4 regions of the Qiania dongpingensis genome follow, and region 2 is predicted to be linked to each of the others. Evidence: predicted binding sites of a transcription regulator. Region 2 holds the regulator's gene; each other region holds the start of a gene.
The links. Region 2 encodes Rex, which represses fermentation and respiration genes when NADH is low (regulators of the CRP and FNR family bind a similar motif). Its sites were predicted from a motif close to ATTGTTAANTANTTAACAAT; they were not measured.

Region 1 (3,155 bases), 380 kb from region 2:
TTATGGCTGCGGGCTGCGGTGGGCCGCCCCAATAGCTTTCAAGGCAATCGGAAAATACTTTGGTGCGGGAGGAGGAGCAGGAGGAACGATCCGATTCCATCGTAAGGCGAGCGCCGCAAAGGCGTTAGCAGGATCTTCCCGGCCGCAGGGAGGTAAAAACCGAATTTCATGCAGGTTTTTATTGGAATCTGACAAGGAAAAATATCGATTTATCCATGTCAGTTGGAAAGGACCGACTGGAGGCCGTAAAGATCCTGGTTACGGCTGCCAGCGAGCCGCCTGGATGGAATCGGATTTCCTCCTGCTTTTAAAGCAAACAAAGAAAGCTTGTCTGAAAGGTGTTCAAGGGTATAGTATATCACACTTGCTTTTTTGCGGCAACATTGCTGGAAAGGAGAGACAGAATCCTGAATTTGCTATTGCCATAACCTGTCCGTGTCGGGTATAATGGACACTAGAGAAGTATTATTTTTAATCAATAGAAGGATGGTACAGGGAATGACACTTTTAGAACAATGGAGAAAAATGGCTTATGAGAGCCAGATGAGTGAACAGCAGAACAATTATTTCTGGGGGAATTATTTTAACCTGGAAAAAGGAATTTACGAGAAACTTCTTTCCGCGCCGGAGGAAGCAGTGACCGGCACGGTAAAAGAACTGGCGGAGAAATATGAAGTGGATCTGATGACCATGGTTGGTTTTCTGGACGGCATCAACGACAGCCTGAAAAAAAGCAATCCCATAGACAGCATGGAAGAGGATACCCCCGTCAGCCTGGAATTTGATAAGGAACTTTTGTATAAGAACATGGTCGGAGCAAAAGCAGACTGGCTTTACGGACTCCCTCAGTGGAATGATATTTTCACGGAAGAGCGGCAGAAGGAGCTCTATAAGGAGCAGAAATCTTCCACGACCGTTGTAAAAGGAAAAAAAGTGGGGAGAAATGATCCCTGTCCCTGCGGAAGCGGAAAAAAATACAAATACTGCTGTGGAAGATAATGACAGACACCATATGTCGGGATGGGCATATTTTGTATTTTTTTGTGAACATTGTCAAAATAACCCCAAAAAAAAGGAAATAGCCTTGATTAATATTACCAGACAAGGTATAATGACTAAGAATAATTAAAAATTTAACACAATGTTTTTTTGGAAAATCAAGTATAGAAAGGAGATTGTGGAATGCACGTAATTACGGATGAAAACGGAAATGTCGTCCACAGCCATCATGCGCATCCCCACACCCATTTGATTGAACACACCCATGAACATGTTCATGAGGAAGGCCATGAAAATGAGCATGATCATGAACACGGCGGAAACCACTCTCACAGCCATGACGGCGAAGAGTGCGGCCATGCTCACAGCCACGGATGTGCCGGCGCCTGTGACAGCTGTGCGGAGGCAGAGGATGAGACTCTGGCGCTTGTGAGCTATATGCTTCAGCATAACAAGCATCATGCGATGGAATTGGATGAAATGGCGAAAAGGCTTCGTTCCATGGGAAAAGGAGAAGCGGCAGACCAGATCGAAAAGGGTGTTTCTGAATTCCAGAGCGGCAATGTACGCTTGGAAGTGGCACTTTCCTTACTGAAAGCAGATAAGTAGGAGGTGAAGGAAAATGTGTCTGGCAGCAGTTTATGGCAAACGGCCGGAAGAGGATGAGACGCTCCTTCTTAAGAACGTCAGCAAGATCCTTATTGATGGAGATTTGATTACCATGTATGACATCATCGGCAAGGAAATGAAAATAAAGGGAGCTTTGACAGAGGTTGACCTGGCGGGCAGCATTGTAAAGGTCCGCTGCACCGACTGAAGTCTTTAGAGTGAATGGAATACTGCCTCGGATAAAGTATCAGGAGGCAGTATTTACTGAGTTTAAGAAGGTTACATAATCACTCACATAATTAATAATGGGTTCAAAACAAAATGAAATATACTTAGGAGGTATGTATTATGAAACAGTTAACCGCGATCATGAAGGAGAGGACAGCTTTTTCCTTCGAACTTTTTCCGCCGAAGACCGACAAAGGCATGGAGAACCTTCCGGGGACCATTGAGCATCTTTGCGAATTCAAACCGGACTATATTTCCGTGACCTATGGCGCCGGCGGAACAAATGTTGGAAAGAACATGGATGTCTGCGGGATGATCCAGAAAGCCGGAACAACGCCGGTGACTCATTTTACCTGCATCGGCAATACCCGTGAAGGCATCAAAGAACAGCTGCAGGATTACCTGGACCACGGCGTTAATAACATGCTGGCGCTCCGCGGCGACCTTCCTTTTGGTTGGACCGGAACAGGCGGGGATTTCGCTTATGCTACGGACCTGGTAGCTTTTGTACGGAAGGAATTCGGCGATAAGATCGAGATTGCTGTCGCAGGTTCTCCGGAGGGACATATTTCCTGCCGCAGCCTGGAAGCCGATATCGCTGTTCTGAAACAGAAACAGGATAATGGCGCTGACTATATCATGACTCAGCTCTGCTGGGATATGGAACAGTTCAAGCGCTGGCTGGATGCGATCCGCAAAGCCGGCATCACCATGCCTGTAGATGTAGGTATCATGCCGATCCTGGATATGGCTGCTACCATCAATATGGCACTTTCCCGCAACGCCTGTGTGATGGACCGCAAGCTTTGCGAGATTATTTCAAAGAACTGGATTTTCCCGAATCCGTTTGATAAAGAGCCTTTCGATGCCGCGGTTGATGAAAAGAAAGCTGCCTTCAAGGAGGCCGGTATTGAATATACCATCAAACAGATGGATGAATACCGTGCATGCGGCGTTGACGGCATCCATATGTATGCTCTTAACAAATGGAAGGATGTATCGGAGATCATCAACCGGTCAGGGCTGCGTACGATCGTTTGATCACATAAACATGAGACATGAAGGAGGGCACTGAAATGGCCTATACGATTGCAGTAGCAGGCAAGGGCGGCGTTGGCAAGACAACTCTTTGCGGTCTGCTGATTCAATATTTGTGCGAAAAGGAAAAAGGGCCGATCCTGGCCGTGGATGCGGATGCCAATTCCAACCTGAACGAGGTTCTCGGCGTGGAAGTGGAATCGACTCTGGGGGATATCCGGGAGGAGATAGCCCGGGCGGAAATGATGGATCCCAGTCCGATTCCGGCAGGCATGTCAAAG
Region 2 (3,155 bases):
ATTTTTTAACAGCCAGTGAAGAATCTGCTCTGCATAGGATTCTGTGGAGAACCCTGGTCCGGCCACCAGCGCATCGGCCCATCTGCAAAGGTCCGCAAGCTCCTCCATATCCGGATGTTCCCGGTCGAAGCCAGTCACGATCGCTTCCGGAAGCATAGTCTTCAGTACCTGCACATTTTCTTTTACCGTATAGATCTGCACGAGTCCCGCTCCTGACCGGTATGACGCCAATGCGCTCATATATGCGGCTCCGCTCATGCGCTTGCTTCCCGCCGCCAGCAGCACCTTTCCAAAGGTACCTTTATTTCCGTCAGCCGGACGCTTCGGCAGCCGCCTCAGATCCTCCGGGCCAAACGTATAAGCCATTCGGCTTTCCATTCCGTTCGGCAGGGAAAATCCAATGTCCGCCACCTTCTTTTTTCCACAGTAAAAAGCGCCCGGATAAAGCACCAATCCAAGCTTCTCAAATCCAAATGTCACCGTCGCGTCCGCCTTCACGGCTGCTCCGAGGATCTGGCCGTCTGATGCGCTGACTCCAGAGGGGATATCCACTGCCAGCACTTTGGCTCCGGATATCCTAGCTCTTTCTATGGCATCCGTCAGTTCTATAAAGGTTTTATTGAGCGGACGGCTTAAGCCTACGCCGAAAAGAGCGTCGATGATCAGTTCAAACCCATTTTCTATACTGTATTCTTGCCTGCTGTCCGCTGTTACTGCCGGAATTCCCAGCTTCTCTGTTATGGCAAGCTGGATGGAATGCTCTTTTGTCGAATGAGATGCCTTTCCGCACAGAAGCACCTTCACCTTCCTTCCATGCAGCTTGAGCATCCTGGCCGCAGCCAGACCGTCGGCCCCGTTGTTCCCCATGCCGCAGATCACCAAAACAGATCCATTCTGACTGCTCATCTGCTCCGCCTCGGCGGACACTGCATACGCCGCCCTTTCCATTAGGACCAGAGAAGGTATGCCCAATTCCTCAATATTATAGCTGTCGATCGCTTTCATTTGACTGCTGTCCGTCAAATACCGCATATCCCACTCCTTTATTGCTTCTGCGAAATAGCAAAATTCCCCGTCAATATGACAGGGGAATCCGCTTCCTTTTTTCTCTTCCACATGGACGCATTTTTAAGAATTCTGGCCGCTTCCTTCCTTATCTCTCTTCTCCGAGATCCGATAAGACAGCTGCATCAGGCTCTCCGACAAATGTACGTTTTCCACCACCACGTCATCCGGAACCTTAAGATCCAGGTGGGCAAAATTCCAGATAGCCTTAATGCCGCATGCGATCAGCCTGTCCGCCACCTCCTGCGCTGTGCTTTTGGGGACTGTGAGCACCGCAATATCAATGTGATGCCCGGATAAAAACTCCTCCAGATTCTTCATATCCAAAGTCTTGATCCCGCGAACACTCTTTCCGATCCGGTCGGGGCTCACATCAAACAAGGCCTGGATCATGAATCCCCGCCGTTCAAAGTTTGAATAATTGGTCAGCGCCTGTCCAAAATTGCCGCCGCCTATGATGATCATGTTATTCTGTCTGTCAATCCCCAGGATCTTCGCAATTTCATTGTAGAGATATTCCACATTGTAACCGTATCCCTGCTGGCCAAAACCGCCGAAATTGTTCAGGTCCTGCCGGATCTGGGATGCTGTCACATTCATTTTTTCGCTGAGGTCATTGGAGGAGATGCGCTCAACTCCACTTTCCATCAGTTCCCCCAAATATCTGTGGTACCGGGGCAGCCGCTTAATGACCGCATTGGAAATTTCCTTTCGTTCCACTCTTACCACCCAATTTCTTATAAGATTATGCTTCCTTTTTATATGCTTATACTTCTTTTTTATTATAGTATCCCTATAGTTGCTTGTCAAATAACTTTGATAATTATTTTACAAAACTGGAAAATGCCTCCCCCCGTCTTATTTTCTCCGCTCCCTTTGTTGACGCTCTCCTCAAAAACAGTTACAATATACCCCAGAAGAAAAAATAGGGGGAATCCGCCATGATACTTTCCTGCCATCAGGTAAGCAAGTCCTTTGGGGACGCCGTTATCATCCAGAACGGCTCCTTTCATATAGAAGACAGAGAGAAAGCAGCCATCGTCGGCATCAACGGCGCCGGCAAATCCACTCTTTTAAAAATCATCACCGGAGAACTTCCGCCCGACAGCGGAACCGTCGTTCTCGGCAAGGACAAGACTCTGGGATATCTGGCCCAGCATCAGGACTGTTCTTCGGATCAAACGGTCTATGATACGCTTCTGGAAGTAAAAAAAGAAGTACTCGCCCTGGAAGAACGCCTGCGGGAATTGGAAATCTCCATGAAACTGACAGAGGGCGAAGAATTGTCACGGCTCATGGACAGTTACGCCAGAACCAGCCACGAATTTGAGCTCCGGAATGGATATGCTTACAAAAGTGAGATCACCGGTGTTCTGAAGGGCCTTGGTTTTACTGAGGAAGATTTCGCAAAACAAGTCCGTGCCTTGTCGGGAGGCCAGAAAACCCGTGTGTTTCTCGGCCGTCTTCTCCTTTCAAAACCTGATATCATCCTCTTGGATGAGCCGACCAATCATCTGGATATGGAATCCATCGCATGGCTGGAAACATATCTGCTCAATTATCCCGGAAGTGTCCTGATCGTCGCCCACGACCGCTATTTTCTGGACCGGGTGGTGACAAAAATCATAGAGATCGACCAGGGGCAGGTATCGGTGTTTTCCGGGAACTATTCTTCCTATGCAGAAAAGCGGTCCATGCTCCGGGATGCAAAGATGAAAGAATATCTGAACCAACAGGCAGAGATCAAGCACCAGGAAGCCGTCATTCAGAAGCTCCGTTCTTTCAACCGGGAAAAATCCATCCGCCGGGCAGAAAGCAGAGAAAAGCTTCTTTCTAAGATCGAGCGGGTGGACAAACCGACGGAAGCTTCTTCTGCCATGCACATCCGGCTGGAGCCCAGGATAATGAGCGGAAATGATGTGCTGACTGTCCGGGAGCTGTCAAAATCCTTTGGGGACAACTGTCTGTTTTCCAATGTTTCCTTTGAAATCAAGCGGGGAGAACGAGTGGCCGTGATCGGCAGCAACGGCACCGGGAAGACCACACTTTTGAAGATCATAAACGGCCTTCTTCCCGCTGATTCCGGAGAC
Region 3 (3,155 bases), 530 kb from region 2:
CGCAGCTCCTGAGAGAAAAAAAGAGGTGGAGGACTATATATACCAGGCTTCCATGAAATCCAATGTGGACCGTCTCCAGGATAAAGAAAAGACTGGTGTGTTTACAGGAAGCTATGCGGTGAACCCGATCAATGGGGCAAAGGTCCCCATTTGGCTGTCTGACTATGTACTGGCAGACTACGGGACCGGCGCTATCATGTGTGTGCCCGCCCATGATGACAGAGATTTTGAGTTCGCAAAGAAATTTGATATACCGATCATTCAGGTGATCTCACCGGACGGAAACGAAAATCCTGACCTTAAAGAGGCATATGTGAACCCCGGCGTCATGATCAATTCCGGAGAGTTCAATGGAATGAGCTCAGAAGAAGCCAAAGCGAAGGTTCCGGACATCATGGAAGAAAGGGGACTGGGTAAGAAGACCACTCAGTATAAACTGCGTGACTGGGTATTCTCCAGGCAGCGCTACTGGGGAGAGCCGATCCCCATCATTCACTGTGACCACTGCGGGTGCGTTCCTGTGCCGGAAGAGGAGCTTCCTCTGCTCCTGCCCGAGGTGGAATCCTATCAGCCTACCGGTACGGGAGAATCTCCTCTGGCGGCGATCGACGAATGGGTGAACACCACCTGTCCTGTCTGTGGACGGCCCGCCAAGAGAGAGACCAATACGATGCCCCAGTGGGCAGGGTCCTCCTGGTATTTCCTCCGCTACGTGGACAATAAGAACAGCGAGGAGCTTGTCTCCAGAGAGAAAGCAGATAAATATCTTCCGGTCGATATGTATATCGGCGGCGTAGAGCACGCGGTGCTCCACCTTCTGTACTCCAGATTTTATACGAAGTTTCTCCATGATATCGGCGCAGTGGACTTTGACGAGCCCTTTAAAAAGCTTTTCAACCAGGGCATGATCACCGGAAAGAACGGCATCAAGATGAGCAAGTCCAAGGGCAATGTGGTATCGCCGGATGACCTGGTGCGCGACTACGGATGTGATTCCCTGAGAATGTATGAGCTGTTTGTGGGGCCCCCGGAATTGGATTCGGAATGGGATGAGAGAGGAATCGACGGTGTGAACCGTTTCCTCAACCGTTTCTGGAACATGGTCATGGACAGCAAAGATTCTGGCATGGCGTCTACGAAGGAGACAGAAAAGCTCCGCCATAAAATGATATATGACATTACCAGCCGTTTGGAAAGCTTCAGTCTCAATACGGTCATAAGCGGTTTCATGGAATATAACAATAAGATGATCGAGATGGCCAAAAAGAACGGCGGCATGGATAAAGAGACCCTGGAAACGGCAGTCACGCTTTTAGCCCCCTTCGCCCCCCATATCTGTGAAGAGCTTTGGAGCCAGCTGGGACATGAGACCAGTGTCTTTGACAGCAGCAATACCTGGCCGGAATACGATGAAAGTAAAATGGCAGATGATGAAAAAGAAATTGCCGTGCAGCTGAACGGCAAGACAAGATGCGTCATCACCCTGCCGGTGGATATGGAAAAGGAAGCGGCTTTGGAAGCGGGACGGAAAGCCCTGGGAAATAAGCTGACAGGAAGTATCATTAAAGAGATTTATGTACCCGGAAGGATCATCAATATCGTGGCTAAGTGATGGAAAATTCTGTAACCTGTACCGTATGGGGAAGCGCCGTAGCGATGTGAGCGACAACGATTAGACGGTACTATAAAAATTCTTTATAAACAGGAAAGAATAAATTGATAAATAATCAACAGAAAATTCATTGACTTTTGTCAGATAAAATGAGATAATAAAGCAGATTTCGATTTTACTTAATTTTATAAAGGAGGAACAAGGAATGGCAACAAAAGCATATTATCCTATTTCTGAAATTGGCAAGGGTAAAGTTGGTTTTTCCAAAACCCGTGCTATCGTTGAAGCCGCATTTTACGGCAACAACGTAGTAAAGGTAAATACCCTGAAAGAGGCTTACAAGCTGGCTAAGAATTCACCTGGAACCATTGTGACAGACATGCCGGTATATAGAGCAGAAGAAATCGGCCTTGACAGTGACGCCAAAGTTCTTTTATTCAACGATGGCGCAATCACAGGGCGTTACGCAGCGGCACGCCGGATCGCAGGCGAGCCTGGAGTAGACTGTGAAGCACTTGATAAGGTGGCGATGGACGCTGTCTACGATTCCCGGTGGAAAAAAATGTACCATGCAGAGGTATATGTAGGACTCGATCCTGAATTCATGGTAAAAGCACATCTTCTGCTTCCCGAAGGAGAAGAGAACATCATGTATTCCTGGATGTTAAACTTCCAGTACATGTCAGATGAGTACGTAAAGATGTATAAGAACTCCAAAGCAGTAGGAGACGGAAAAGAAGCTGATATCTATATCTTCTCCGATCCCCAGTGGAGCCCCGTGGACCATCCCGGCGTAAACTTTGACTGCTTGAGCGATCCCGCAAAGAAAACTCTTTGCTACTTCAATACAGATACCAACTGTGCGTGCATCCTGGGTATGAGATACTTCGGCGAGCACAAGAAGGGTACTCTGACCATGGCATGGGCTATCGCGAACCGCAATGGATACGCTTCCTGCCACGGCGGACAGAAGGAATATACACTGGCGGACGGCAGCAAGTATGTAGCTTCTGTATTCGGCCTGTCAGGTTCCGGAAAATCCACTCTGACTCATGCAAAGCATGACGGAAAATACGGTGTTACCGTGCTTCATGACGATGCGTTCATCATCAATACCGATACCTGCGCGTCTGTAGCTCTGGAGCCCGCTTATTTTGACAAGACTGCTGATTATCCTACCGGCTGCCCTGACAATAAATATCTGCTGACAGTTCAGAACTGCTCCGCAACTCTGGATGAGGACGGCAAGATTCAGCTGGTGACAGAAGATATCCGTAACGGCAACGGACGTGCCATCAAGTCCAAACTGTGGTCTCCGAACCGTGTGGACAAGGTGGATTCTCCTGTGAATTCCATCTTCTGGATTATGAAAGATCCCACCATTCCGCCGGTAGTAAAGCTGAAAGGTTCCGCTCTGGCTTCCGTAATGGGCGCAACTCTGGCGACAAAGAGATCTTCTGCAGAGAGACTGGCTCCCGGCGTAGATCCCAACAAGCTGGTCGTAGTTCCTTATGCGAATCCCTTCAGGACCTATCCTCTGGTA
Region 4 (3,155 bases), 950 kb from region 2:
GCCACGTCCATGGCTACGTTTCCGCCGCCGATGACTACGATATCCTTGCCGCTGAAATCAGGCATTTCGCCGTCGCCAATCCCGCGGAGCAGTTCCACGGCAGAAACCACGCCGTTGGCATCTTCGCCTTCAATGCCGATCTTTCTGTCAATGTGAGCGCCGATCGCGATATAAATCGCGTCATATTCGTTTTTCAGATCCGTTATGCTGGGGTTCTCGCCCACAGACACCCCGGTCTCTACTTTAACTCCGATGCTGAGCAAATGCTCAATCTCTCTGTCAAGAACCTCTCTGGGCAGCCGGTAATTGGGAATCCCGTAGCGGAGCATGCCGCCCAACTTCTTCCTCTGTTCCAGAATCGTCACATCATGGCCCATTAAGGTCAGATAATAAGCCGCGCTGATACCGCCGGGGCCTCCGCCGATAACAGCCACTTTTTTCCCCGTAGGCACCGCGGGTACGGGAAGCGGCACGTCGCCCGCATGATCTACGGCAAATCTCTTCAGTCCGCGGATATTCACAGGATCATCGATCATCGTCCTGCGGCAGCGCACTTCACAGGGATGCTCGCAGATAAGCCCGCATACGGAAGGCATCGGATTGTCTTTTCGGATCAGGCGGATCGCGTCGCCGTAGCGGCCCTCTGCCACCAGGGCAATATAACCGGGAATGTCCACTCCCGCGGGACATTGTGATACACAAGGCACAGGCTGGTTCAGCTCAAACTTGCAGCGGCCTCTCAGAATATGCTCTTCAAAATCATCCCGGAATCCCTTGATTCCCTTTAATACCATTTTCGCAGCCTCATACCCAATGGCGCAGTCTGCGGAATAGAAAATATTCTTTGCTGTTTTTTCAATCAGGTCAATCGTCTCCAGAGTCGCTTCCCCGTTCAGCACGTCTTCCATCAACTTCTGCAGCTGTCCCAGGCCCACACGGCAGGGAACGCATTTCCCACATGACTGGGCATGGCACATCTTAAGGAAAGATGACGCCAGATCAACGGGACACAGTCCTGGCGGACTCGCGCTGATACGCCGCTCCAGATCCTTGTAGAGCTCCTCTACTGTGGTCTGAGCCTTGTTTTGAGTGATGATACTTAATCTGCTCATCAATACCTCCTCCTTCTCTTGCTTGTTTACTTACCGCTTGTTTCCCCTTGGTTTCCCCCACGAAAGAAAACATTTTATGTAACTCTGCCTCTAGAAAAGCTTCTCCCCTGAAATGCAGAGTATAAAAAAAGGCAACATTCGTTTCATCAACAAATGTTGCCCAGACGGTCGGCTAATTCCTAAACTTTCATCACCCCGTGGTTCTTCCACTGATTCCGCCAGCGATGAAAATCTCTTGTCTTTTCCCTACCATATCATATTGTTATTGTATTGTCAAGAATTCCTTTCAATAAAAATACGAAGAAATCAACGGCGTTCTGTAAGTACGACATGTACGATATCCCCCGGCTGTCTGCCGATTTTTGACCGGATATCCTTTCGTATTCCCAGAATATGGCCAGGCGTTCCCATCCTGACAAGGCTTCCGTCATACGGCTCTCCGTCGAATTCTGCATGTACCTTTACCCTGCCTTTTCCAAACTCTTTTCTGACATCGAAAGGAAATTCCACATATGCTCCGTCCATATCCGGAACCTTTTTTATGACAGCGTCAAACTCATATTTCTTCCCTTCCATCTTTTTATCTTCCATGTTCCTGTCACCATCTTTCTGCTCCTATTGTTCATTGTCCGCCGGCGAACCCTTTATACATACACTTGGGTATATACTTAGGATTCGTATAAATACCGTTTGTCATACATGCCATCACAAGAGTAAAAAAGCTTACCAAAAATAGTCGATCAGCAGCAAGGCACAGGGCAGCTTTCTCTGTTCAGCCATTCCACAGAGACATCCATAGCGGCGCGGCAGGCTCTCGTCTGATCCAGCTCGTTCAGCATCACAAAATCATGGATGATTGCCTGAAACCGCACAGCAGTCACTTCTGCCCCCGCTTCCCTAAGCTTTCTCGCGTAAGCCTCTCCTTCGTCTCTCAGAACGTCTGCCTCCCCATTGATTATCATAGCGGCGGGCAGGCCTTCCAGCTGTTCTCTTCCCGCCCGCAGCGGAGAAGCAGTAATCTGATTCCTGTCACATTCTGACACTGTATATTGATTCCAGAACCACATCATCCCGGCTCTGTAAAGATAGTAGTCTACCGCGAATTGCCGATAGGTGCAAGTATCAAAGCAGGCATTTGTCACCGGATAATACAAAAGCTGTTTATGGATGCAGGGCCCTCCCCGGTATTTTGCCATCAGTGTCATGGCAATAGCCATATTTCCTCCAGCGCTGTCCCCCGCCACTGTCAGCGCGGCCGGGTTCATCTCTATTCCCATTTGTCTGAGCAATGCAGGCAGCATACAAAGTATGTGATAACACTGTTCGATAGCTACCGGATAACGCGCTTCCGGCGCCCGGGAATACTCCGGGAACACCAGGACAGAACCCGTCCTTGCGGCAAGTTCCCTGACCAGCTTCTCATGAGTATGGAAGCTTCCGAATACCCATCCCGCTCCATGAATGTAAAATATCACATTTGCCGGGCAGGAGACTCGTTCCGGCCTGACCACAAAGACCCGTACTTTCCCCCATTCTCCGGTATTCACCATTGTTTTCTGTATACAAGCCGGATACATACATACCGGCGCATCCTGTGCTTTTTCCAGTACCTCCCGCCCCTCGCAGGGGGGAAGCTGAAAAATAAGGGGCGGTACGGAATTCGCATTGCTTACCGCCACCGCCTCTGGTTCCAGTGAAATTCTTCTTCTCATTTTATTCCTAATCCTCCCGGTTTTCCTGTCCTGCCAAACGCAGCAAAACGATTATAGGATTAGAATATTCCAAACTCTTTAAATGTTTAAACCATATTATTCTGGACCAGCAATCCTATTTCCTGCTGTGTTTATCACTATACATCATCCTATCTGCTCGAATAAATGCCTGTTCCACAGCATTATTCTCTTTTGGGTCAACGAAAGAGTATCCGGCAGACAGGCTGCATGGCAGAGTTATTTTGTCTGCATCTGTTTTGCATCTCAATAATTGAAGCCTGCATAATAGCTGCTGCTCTGTTGCGTTTACCGCAAGAACCGCAAATTCATC

Region 1: H9Q78_RS01505 (cobalt transporter) is a predicted target of Rex. The motif match lies at 1,122-1,141, and genes of this name have one in related genera.
Region 3: H9Q78_RS02320 (phosphoenolpyruvate carboxykinase (ATP)) is a predicted target of Rex. The motif match lies at 1,716-1,735, and genes of this name have one in related genera.
Region 4: H9Q78_RS04175 (NAD(P)-binding protein) is a predicted target of Rex. The motif match lies at 1,371-1,390, and genes of this name have one in related genera.

Annotation. Positions count from the first base shown of each region.
Region 1 covers NZ_CP060634.1:326,842-329,996, reverse strand. The annotation lists gene H9Q78_RS01510 (SEC-C metal-binding domain-containing protein) at 499-999, shown strand; gene H9Q78_RS01505 (cobalt transporter) at 1,183-1,608, shown strand; gene H9Q78_RS01500 (CooT family nickel-binding protein) at 1,622-1,816, shown strand; gene H9Q78_RS01495 (methylenetetrahydrofolate reductase) at 1,957-2,877, shown strand; gene H9Q78_RS01490 (ATP-binding protein) at 2,913-3,155, shown strand, end outside.
Region 2 covers NZ_CP060634.1:3,032,460-3,035,614, reverse strand. The annotation lists gene H9Q78_RS14225 (NAD(P)H-hydrate dehydratase) at 1-1,032, opposite strand, end outside; gene H9Q78_RS14220 (redox-sensing transcriptional repressor Rex) at 1,129-1,785, opposite strand; gene abc-f (ribosomal protection-like ABC-F family protein) at 2,007-3,155, shown strand, end outside.
Region 3 covers NZ_CP060634.1:477,778-480,932, reverse strand. The annotation lists gene leuS (leucine--tRNA ligase) at 1-1,612, shown strand, start outside; gene H9Q78_RS02320 (phosphoenolpyruvate carboxykinase (ATP)) at 1,818-3,155, shown strand, end outside.
Region 4 covers NZ_CP060634.1:896,226-899,380, forward strand. The annotation lists gene H9Q78_RS04175 (NAD(P)-binding protein) at 1-1,112, opposite strand, end outside; ZMP/ZTP riboswitch at 1,264-1,348, opposite strand; gene H9Q78_RS04180 (DUF1905 domain-containing protein) at 1,419-1,688, opposite strand; gene H9Q78_RS04185 (alpha/beta hydrolase) at 1,853-2,824, opposite strand; gene H9Q78_RS04190 (GGDEF domain-containing protein) at 2,940-3,155, opposite strand, start outside.